Regions from separate parts of the Streptomyces sp. NPDC059851 genome, predicted to be linked through region 2. Evidence: riboswitches for the same ligand, from Rfam matches in the RefSeq annotation. Region 2 holds a riboswitch; each other region holds the start of a gene.
The links. A riboswitch is a leader RNA that binds a small molecule or an ion and turns the genes downstream of it on or off. The one in region 2 is predicted to bind thiamine pyrophosphate.

Region 1 (3,265 bases), on a different contig from region 2:
GCCCGCAGCCAGCACACCGACCAGGCCTGCTCGCCCGGGTCGCCGCGCCACAGCAGGGTGTCCGCTTCCGCGTGGTGGCCCGCGTACTGGACGAACCGCCCGAACTGCTCGGACCAGAAGTACGGCACCGGGTCGTAGACCTGGAGCGCGCCCCCGGCGGAGGGCTCGCCCCGCGCCCCGGCCAGGATGTTCGCCGCGACGACCCGCGGCCCCTGGAGCGCGTTGTCCCAGTGGTGGACCAGCAACCGCGCCCCGTAGCGCGCCGAGGGGAACGAGGCGCAGTCGCCGACCGCGTACACCCCCGGCAGCGAGGTCCGCAGGTACGCGTCCGCCGTGACCGAGCCGTCGGCGCCGAGCTCGACGCCCGACCCGGCCAGCCAGCGCGTGGCCGGCCGCGCCCCGATGCCCACGACCACCGCTCCGGCCGGCAGCTCCCGGCCGTCCGCGAGCACGACCCGCCCGGACTCCACCGAAGCGACCCTGGCGGAGGTGAGGAGGTCGGCCCCGACCTCCTCGTACCAGCCGGCCATCGGAGCGGCGACCTCGGCCGGCAGGGCGCCCGCGAGCACCCGGTCCGCGGCCTCGACCACCGTCACGGCGCAGCCCGCCTCCCGGGCCGCGGTGGCGAACTCCGCGCCGATCCAGCCGGCGCCGACGACGACGGTGGCCGGGGTCCCGGCCAGCACCGGCCGGAGCCGGGCGGCATCGTCGAGGGTGCGCAGCAGGTGGACGCCGGGGACGCCCTCGGAGCCGGGCAGGGTCAGCGGCTCGGCGCCGGTCGCCAGGACCAGCACGCCGTACGGGACCGGGCCGGCCTCGGTGTCCAGCTCGCGGTCGGCGGCCCGCAGCCCCGTCACCTCCACGCCGAGCCGCAGCTCGATGCCCAGGCCCTCGAAGTCGACGTCGAAGGCGGAGTCCTCGGCCTTGCCGAGCAGGACCGCCTTGGACAGCGGGGGCCGGTCGTAGGGCTGGTGGGGTTCGGCGCCCAGCAGGGTCACGGGGCCGGTCCAGCCCTGCTCGCGCAGGGCCACCGCCGTCTGCACCCCGGCCATTCCGGCGCCGACGATGACGACGCCGCTCTGAGTCTGTTCGGTCTGCTCGCTCACAGACCCACCCTAGTCAGCACGATCGGTGGAAAGGGGTGCACCGGCGGCCGCGTCCCGGCTCTCTCCCGCTCCCCGAAGGGGAACGGCTACTGTGGCCACCGTACCTATCGCGGGAGCCCGGGCGTACCGGGCTGAGAGGGAGGCTGGCCGGCCTCCGACCGTCCGAACCTGATCCGGGTCATGCCGGCGAAGGGAGGGGCTGGACGCCCATGCATTCGTCCAAGGGATCCGTGCCGTCCGCGGGATCCGACGTCCTCGTCATCGGGGGCGGGATCATCGGCCTGGTCACCGCCTGGCGGGCGGCCCGGCGCGGGCTGCGCACCGCCCTCGCCGACCCGGCCCCCGGCGGCGGCGCCGCCCGGGTCGCAGCGGGCATGCTCGCCGCCGTCACCGAGCTGCACTACGGCGAGGAGACCCTACTGGGCCTCAACCTCGCCTCCGCCGCCCGCTATCCGGAGTTCGCCGCCGAACTCGCCGACGCCACCGGTGGGATGGACATCGGCTACCGGGCCTGCGGCACGCTCGCCGTCGCCCTCGACGCCGACGACCGGCTCCACCTGCGCGAGCTGCACGCCCTCCAGCGCCGCTGCGGCCTGGACTCGGAGTGGCTCACCGGCCGTGAGTGCCGGCGCCTGGAGCCGATGCTCGCCCCCGGCGTACGCGGCGGCCTGCGGGTGGACGGCGACCACCAGGTGGACCCGCGGCGGCTCGCGGCCGCGCTGCTGGCCGCCTGCGAGCGCGCCGGCGTGGACATCCGCCGGGCGGGCGCCGCACGGCTGGTGGTCACCGCCGACCGGGCGGCCGGCGCGGTGCTCGACGACGGCACCGAGCTGTCCGCGGACCAGGTGGTACTGGCGGCGGGCTCGCTCAGCGGCCGACTGGCCGGCGTGCCCGAGGAGGCGCTGCCGCCCGTCCGGCCGGTGAAGGGGCAGGTGCTGCGGCTCGCGGTGCCGGCCCCGTACGCGCCGTTCCTGTCGCGGACGGTACGGGCGGTCGTGCGCGGCAGCCACGTGTACCTGGTGCCGCGGGAGAACGGCGAACTCGTCATCGGCGCCACCAGCGAGGAACTCGGCTGGGACACCACGGTCACCGCCGGCGGGGTGTACGAACTCCTCCGCGACGCGCACGAGTTGGTGCCCGGCATCACCGAACTGCCGCTGACCGAGACCCGGGCCGGGCTGCGCCCCGGCTCCCCCGACAACGCCCCGCTGCTCGGCCCCACCGCCCTGCCCGGCCTGCACCTGGCCACCGGGCACTACCGCAACGGGGTGCTGCTGACCCCCGTCACCGGTGACGCGATGGCCGAACTGCTCGCCACCGGCGTCCTGCCCGAGGCCGCCCGGCCCTTCAGCCCGCGCCGCTTCTCCCCCGCACGTCAGGAGTCGTACGCATGACCATCTCCGTCAACGGCGAGCCGCGCGAGCTCGCGCCCGGCACCACCCTCGACGTGGTGGTCGCCACCCTCACCACGGCCCCCTCCGGGGTCGCGGCCGCACTCAACGAGACCGTGGTCCCACGGGGGCGGTGGCCGCACACCCCGGTCGGCGACGGCGACCGGGTCGAGGTCCTGACCGCGGTCCAGGGGGGCTGAGCGCAATGGCGGACGACGCGTTCGTCCTCGGCGGCCGGACCTTCTCCTCCCGCCTGATCATGGGCACCGGCGGGGCGCCGAGCCTGGAAGTACTGGAACACGCCCTGACCGCCTCCGGTACGGAGCTCACCACGGTCGCCATGCGCCGGCTCGACCCGGCGGTGCAGGGCTCCGTCCTCGGCGTCCTCGACAAGCTCGGGATCGCGGTCCTGCCGAACACGGCCGGCTGCTACACGGCCGGCGAGGCCGTGCTGACGGCCAGGCTGGCCCGGGAGGCGCTCGGCACGGACTGGATCAAGCTGGAGGTCATCGCCGACGAGCGGACCCTGCTCCCCGACGGGGAGGAGCTGCTCGCCGCTGCCGAAACCCTGGTGGACGACGGGTTCACGGTGCTGCCGTACACGAACGACGACCCGGTGCTGGCGCGGAAGCTGGAGGACGCCGGCTGTGCGGCCGTCATGCCGCTCGGCTCGCCGATCGGTTCCGGCATGGGCATCCGGAACCCGCACAACTTCGAGCTGATCGTGGAGCGGGCCGGCGTGCCGGTGATCCTGGACGCGGGGGCGGG
Region 2 (3,265 bases):
TCAGGGCGACGGCGGCGAACTGCACCATCGTCAGGACGGCAGCAGTGGACAGGTCGAGCAGCTGCGCGGTCTGCCGGTACACCTCCACCTCAAGGGTGGCGTACGAGGGCCCGCCGAGGATCTGCACGACGCCGAACGAAGTGAAGGTGAACAGGAAGACCATGAGCGCGGCGGCGGCCACCGCCGGGACCAGCGCGGGCAGCGTCACCCGCCGCCACGCGGCGAACCGCCCCGCGCCCAGTACCCGGGCGGCCTCCTCCTGACGGGGGTCCAGCTGCGCCCACAGCCCGCCGACGGTGCGGACGACCACCGCGTAGTTGAAGAAGACGTGCGCGAGGAGGATCGCCCACACGGTGGTGTCCAGTCGGACGCCCCACAGCTCCTCCAGGAGCCCGCCCCGCCCGACCAGCGCCAGGAACGCGGTGCCGACGACCACGGTGGGCAGCACGAAGGGCACGGTGACCACCGCCCGCAGGAGCTGCTTGCCGGGGAACTCCAGCCGGGCGAAGACGTACGCGGCGGGGAGCGCGACCAGCAGGGTGAGCAGCGTGGAGACGAACGCCTGCCAGGCGGTGAACCAGAGCACCGCGGCGATGTCGGGCTGGGCCAGCACCTCGCCGATGCGGCCGAACTGCCAGCCGTCGTCGGTCCTGACCCCGCGGCCGACGATCGCGGTGACGGGGTAGGCGAAGAACAGGGCGAAGAAGGCCAGCGGCACGGCCATCAGGGCCAGCCTGACGGCCGCGCCGCGGGCGCCGCCTCGTCCTGCGGGGGCGGGGGCTACTTCACGACGAGCGAGGACCATGTCTTGACCCACTGCTCACGGTTCTTGGCGATGGTCCCGGGAGCCACGGTCTCCGGCTTCTCGACGACCACGCCGTGCTTCGTGAACAGCTCGGGCAGCGCTGCGTCCTTGACCACCGGGTTCACGAACATCTGGAGCGGCATGTCCTCCTGGAACTTCTTGCCGATCATGAAGTCGATCAGCGCCTTGCCGCCCTCCTCGTTCTTCGCGCCCTTGAGCAGGCCGGCGAACTCGACCTGGCGGAAGCAGGTGCCGGTGGCCACGCCCGTGGGGGCCTCGGCCGGCTTGGGCTCGGCGTACAGGACCTCGACCGGCGGGCTGGAAGCGTACGAGACCACCAGCGGGCGGTCGGCCTTGGCCTTCTTGCCGCCCGCCGAGCCGGAGAAGCGCTCGTTGTACGTCTGCTCCCAGCCGTCGACGACCTCGACGCCGTTGGCCTTGAGCTTGCTCCAGTAGTCCTTCCAGCCCTCCTCGCCGTACTTGCCGACGGTGGCCAGCAGGAAGCCCAGGCCCGGGGAGGAGGTGGCCGCGTTCTCGGTGACCAGCAGGTTCTTGTACTCGGGCTTGATCAGGTCGTCCAGGGTCTGCGGCGGGGCGATCCCCTTGTCCGCGAAGTAGGCCTTGTCGTAGTTGACGCAGATGTCGCCGGAGTCGACCGGCGTGACCCGGTGCTGCCCGTCGAGGACGTACTCGGGCTTCACGCCGGCCAGGCCCTTGGCCTCGTACGGGGTGAAGACGCCGTTGTCGAGGGCGCGTGAGAGGAGCGTGTTGTCCACGCCGAAGAACACGTCACCGCGCGGGGAGCCCTTGGTGAGGATCTCCTGGTTGAGGGCCGCGCCCGCGTCCCCGGACTTGAGGACCTTGACGGTGTAGCCGCTCTGCTGCTCGAACTCCTTCAGGACCGATTCGGTCACGTTGAAGGAGTCGTGGGAGACGAGCGTGACCGTCTTGGACTTGGGCGACCCGCTGGCGCCGTCCCCGGCCCCGTCCCGGCCGCCGTCGCCACCGCAGGCGCTGAGCGTGGTGACGCCGAGGGCGGCCGCGAGCGCGGCGCCCGCGATCTTCTTGGTGGTGCTCACTGGTGTATTCCTCCTGGGATGACCAGGAGAAGACGCGGCCCCGCCCGGCGCTCTGTCGGAGCGGACGCCGGGCAGGGCGCAACAGCTTGAGTGGTGACCGAACTCCCTACCCCGAATGACCGGGGCGAGGTTCAGAGGGTCTGCGGCTGACGGTGCCGCACTCTCAGCGCTGTGGCGCTCCCCTGTCGGAATATGCAATTGGTTCGGCCACAGGGTACCCCGTGGCCGAACCGGCTCCACCAGAAGCGGAAGCTACCGTTCCGCCGCGGCCAGCTGGCCGCACGCACCGTCGATCTCCTGACCACGGGTGTCACGCACCGTCACGGGCACGCCATGGCGTGCGATGGCCTCGACGAAGGCCCGCTCGTCCTCGGGGCGCGAGGCGGTCCACTTCGAGCCCGGCGTCGGGTTCAGCGGGATCAGGTTGACGTGGACGCGCTTGCCCTTGAGGAGCTTGCCCAGGAGGTCGCCGCGCCAGGCCTGGTCGTTGATGTCGCGGATCAGGGCGTACTCGATGGAGACCCGGCGGCCGGACTTCTCGGCGTACTCCCAGGCCGCGTCGAGGACCTCGCGGACCTTCCAGCGGGTGTTCACCGGCACGAGGGTGTCGCGCAGCTCGTCGTCGGGGGCGTGCAGCGAGACGGCGAGACGGCACTTGAAGCCCTCGTCGGCGAACCGCAGCATCGCCGGTACCAGGCCCACGGTGGAGACCGTGATGCCGCGCTGCGACAGGCCGAGGCCGTCGGGCTCGGGGTCGGTCAGCCGGCGGATGGCCCCGACGACCCGGTTGTAGTTGGCCAGCGGCTCGCCCATGCCCATGAAGACGATGTTCGACAGCCGGGCCGGGCCGCCGGGCACCTCGCCGTCGCGCAGGGCGCGCATGCCGTCGACGATCTGGTGCACGATCTCCGCGGTGGACAGGTTGCGGTCCAGGCCCGCCTGGCCGGTGGCGCAGAACGGGCAGTTCATGCCGCAGCCGGCCTGCGAGGAGATGCACATGGTGACCCGGTCGGGGTAGCGCATCAGCACGGACTCGACGAGCGTGCCGTCGTGCAGCCGCCACAGGGTCTTGCGGGTGGTGTCCTCGTCGCAGGAGATGTGCCGTACGACGCTCATCAGGTCCGGCAGCAGCTCCTCGCGGAGCTTCTCGCGGGAGCCGGCGGGGATGTCGGTCCACTCCGCCGGGTCGTGGGCGTAGCGGGCGAAGTAGTGCTGCGAGAGCTGCTTGGCCCGGAAGGGCTTCTCGCCGATCGCGGCGACCGCCTCGCGCCGCTCGGCCGGCGAGAGGTCGGCGAGGTGCCGGGGCGGCTTCTTCGCCCCCTTGGGCGCGACGAAGGTGAGCTCTCCCGGAGCGGGGCGGGGTGCCATGACGGTCCTTCCT
Region 3 (3,265 bases), on a different contig from region 2:
GGGTAGGCAATGCGCGAGTCGGTACAGGCAGAGGTCATGATGAGCTTCCTCGTTTCTGAGGAGCTCTCCTTCCGGATCCCGGTCGAGCTCCGGTACGACGGCGGTGACCCGTACGCGGTACGGCTGACCTTCCACCTTCCCGGGGACGCGCCGGTGACCTGGGCGTTCGGGCGGGAACTCCTGCTCGACGGCATCAACCAGCCGTGCGGGGAAGGGGATGTGCACATCGCCCCGACCTCGTCCGAAGACCTGTCCGACGTCCACATCCGGCTCCAGGTCGGCAGCGACCGCGCCCTCTTCCGGGCCGGTGCGGCACCTCTGGTCGCCTTCCTCGACCGTACCGACCGGCTGGTTCCGCTCGGTCAGGAGCGCAACCTCGGGGACTTCGAGATGAGCCTCGACGAGGCGCTCGACAGAATCCTCGCCGAGTCCCGGCAGAACGAGCAGAACGCCGGCTGACGGCCGGTTCAGCGCTTGCGCCGCCGCCCCCGGCCCCGCCCTCCGCGTCCCGCGCCGGGGGCCGTCGGCGTACCGGCCGGGCCCGCCGGCCGGTCGGCGGACACCACCAGCGCTGCCAGCACCGTCGTCACCGGGACCGACGCCACCAGGCCGATCGAGCCCACGAGGGTCCGTACGATCTCCACCGCGACCAGCTCGCTGTTGGCCACTGCGCCCACACTGCTGTTCGCGATCGAGAACAGCAGCAGCAGGGGTAGGGCTGCGCCCGCGTAGGCCAGGACGAGGGTGTTGACCACCGACGCGATGTGGTCGCGGCCGATGCGGATGGCGGCGCGGTACAGGGACCGCGGCCCCATCGCCGGATCCGCGTGGTGGAGTTCCCAGACGGCCGAGGTCTGAGTGACCGTCACGTCGTCGAGCACGCCGAGCGAACCGATGATGATGCTCGCGAGCAGCAGACCGCTCATGTCGATGTCCGGGTACAGGCCGTGGATCAGCCCGGTGTTGTCGTCGGTGTTCCCGGTGAGGAACGCCCAGTCGATGAACACCGATCCCAGGAGTCCGATCAGCAGCAGCGAGACGAGCGTGCCGAGGACCGCGACGGAGGTGCGGGCGGTCAGCCCGTGGCACAGGTAGAGCGCGATCAGCATGATGGCGCTCGCTCCGATGACCGCTACGACCAGTGGGTTCGAGCCCTGCAGGATCGCCGGCAGGATGAACAGGGTCAGCACGGCGAAGCTGATGGCGAGGGCGACCAGCGCGAACAGGCCGCGCATCCGCCCCACCAGGACCACCACCAGGGCGAAGATGCCGGCCAGCACCGCCAACGGGATCTTGCGGTTCACGTCGATCACGGAGTACTGCAGGTCCCGCGGTGCGTCGGGGGCGTAGGCCACGACCACCTGCTGACCGTCCGCCAACTGCCGGGGCGCTCCCGGCTGGACGATCTCGATGAAGGTGCGGCCCTTGTCGGGCCCGGTGCCCACCTCGACCGTGGCCTTCTTGCACTGGCCGGTCTGAGCGGCCCGTGCCTCGCGGCCCTCCGGTGTCGAGGGGTTGGCCGTCGGCGGCACCTGTGAGGCGTTCACGGATTTGCAGTCGACCTGTTCGAGCTTGACGACCCGCGCCTGCTCGGTCTGGCGGTCGAAGCCCACGCCGGAGCGCTCGTGGGCGGGGGCACCGCCCGGCCAGAGCACCGCCATGCCGACGAACACGGCTGTGGCGAAGGGGATCAGTACGGCCGCGATGACCTTGCGCAGGTGCTTCGAGACAGGAGCCGCAGGGCCGTGGCCGTGGGAGTGGCCGTGCCCGTGCGCATGGTCGTGATCGGCATGCGCGGGGCCGGTGTGACCTGAGGGCTCGGCGGATTCGTCGGGGGGCTGAGTCGAAGGCGTCACCGACTGATCATCGCAAGAGTTGAGGGGGCCCACTGTTCAGCACGCCACAGATGACGCTAGCGTGGGGGCACCTTTGCACAACGCGGGAGCTCGGAGCACCGGGCTGAGAGGGCGCTGATCACCGTACGCGGGCACATGCGTACGGGAGGAGGCTGCGCCGACCGCCGAACCTGTTACCGGGTAATGCCGGCGTAGGGAGATCAGGTCTCATGACCATTCAGGACGCACGCACGCCTGCCGTCGGCCAGGACACCGACGGCCAGACCGAGCGCCAGCCGGGCTGGCACAAGGGTTACGTGGCGGGCTCCCGCCCCGACATCCGGGTGCCGGTGCGCCAGGTGCACCTCACCAACGGCAAGGACGTGACCCTCTACGACACGTCCGGCCCGTACACCGACCCGCAGACCGAGACCGATGTCCGCCGCGGTCTGCCGCCGCTGCGCGAGAACTGGATCATTGCCCGCGGCGACACCGAGGAGTACGCGGGCCGTCCCGTGCGCCCCGAAGACGACGGCATCAAGCACACCTCGCCGCGCGGCGGCCTCAAGAACCTCGACGCGGTCTTCCCGGGCCGCCCGCGCCTGCCGCGCCGCGGCAGGGGCGGGCAGGCCGTCACGCAGCTCGCGTACGCCCGCCGTGGTGAGGTCACCCCGGAGATGGAGTTCGTCGCGATCCGTGAGAACGTCTCCCCCGAGGTCGTGCGCGAGGAGATCGCGGCCGGCCGTGCCGTGCTGCCCGCGAACGTGAACCACCCGGAGATCGAGCCGATGATCATCGGCAAGAAGTTCCTGGTGAAGGTCAACGCCAACATCGGCAACTCCGCGGTCACCTCCTCCATCGAGGAGGAGGTCGAGAAGATGACCTGGGCCACCCGCTGGGGTGCCGACACGGTCATGGACCTCTCCACGGGCCGCAACATCCACACCACGCGCGAGTGGGTGCTGCGCAACTCTCCCGTGCCGATCGGCACCGTGCCGCTCTACCAGGCCCTGGAGAAGGTCGACGGCAAGGCCGAGGAGCTGACCTGGGAGATCTACAAGGACACGGTCATCGAGCAGGCCGAGCAGGGCGTCGACTACATGACGGTCCACGCCGGCGTGCTGCTGCCGTACGTGCCGCTGACCGCCCGCCGCAAGACCGGCATCGTCTCCCGCGGCGGCTCGATCATGGCCGCCTGGTGCCTGGCCCACCACCAGGAGAACTTCCTCTACACGAACTTCGAGGAGCTCTGCGAGATCCTCGCGGCGTACGACGTGACGTACTCGCTGGGCGACGGCCTGCGCCCCGGCTCGATCGCGGACGCCAACGACGCGGCGCAGTTCGCCGAGCTGAAGACGCTGGGCGAGCTGAACACGATCGCCAAGCGTCACAACGTGCAGACCATGATCGAGGGCCCGGGTCACGTCCCG

Region 1: another riboswitch for thiamine pyrophosphate. It lies ahead of thiO (glycine oxidase ThiO); the one in region 2 lies ahead of ACFV7Q_RS12430 (thiamine ABC transporter substrate binding subunit).
Region 3: another riboswitch for thiamine pyrophosphate. It lies ahead of thiC (phosphomethylpyrimidine synthase ThiC); the one in region 2 lies ahead of ACFV7Q_RS12430 (thiamine ABC transporter substrate binding subunit).

What each region holds. Positions count from the first base shown of each region.
Region 1 covers NZ_JBHWJJ010000019.1:83,096-86,360, reverse strand. The annotation lists gene ACFV7Q_RS09540 (NAD(P)/FAD-dependent oxidoreductase) at 1-1,106, opposite strand, end outside; TPP riboswitch at 1,206-1,318, shown strand; gene thiO (glycine oxidase ThiO) at 1,316-2,500, shown strand; gene thiS (sulfur carrier protein ThiS) at 2,497-2,697, shown strand; gene ACFV7Q_RS09525 (thiazole synthase) at 2,703-3,265, shown strand, end outside.
Region 2 covers NZ_JBHWJJ010000027.1:7,990-11,254, reverse strand. The annotation lists gene ACFV7Q_RS12435 (ABC transporter permease) at 1-724, opposite strand, end outside; gene ACFV7Q_RS12430 (thiamine ABC transporter substrate binding subunit) at 781-1,884, opposite strand; TPP riboswitch at 1,970-2,078, opposite strand; gene rlmN (23S rRNA (adenine(2503)-C(2))-methyltransferase RlmN) at 2,137-3,252, opposite strand.
Region 3 covers NZ_JBHWJJ010000007.1:89,712-92,976, reverse strand. The annotation lists gene ACFV7Q_RS03805 (SsgA family sporulation/cell division regulator) at 10-459, shown strand; gene ACFV7Q_RS03800 (YibE/F family protein) at 468-1,856, opposite strand; TPP riboswitch at 1,929-2,071, shown strand; gene thiC (phosphomethylpyrimidine synthase ThiC) at 2,066-3,265, shown strand, end outside.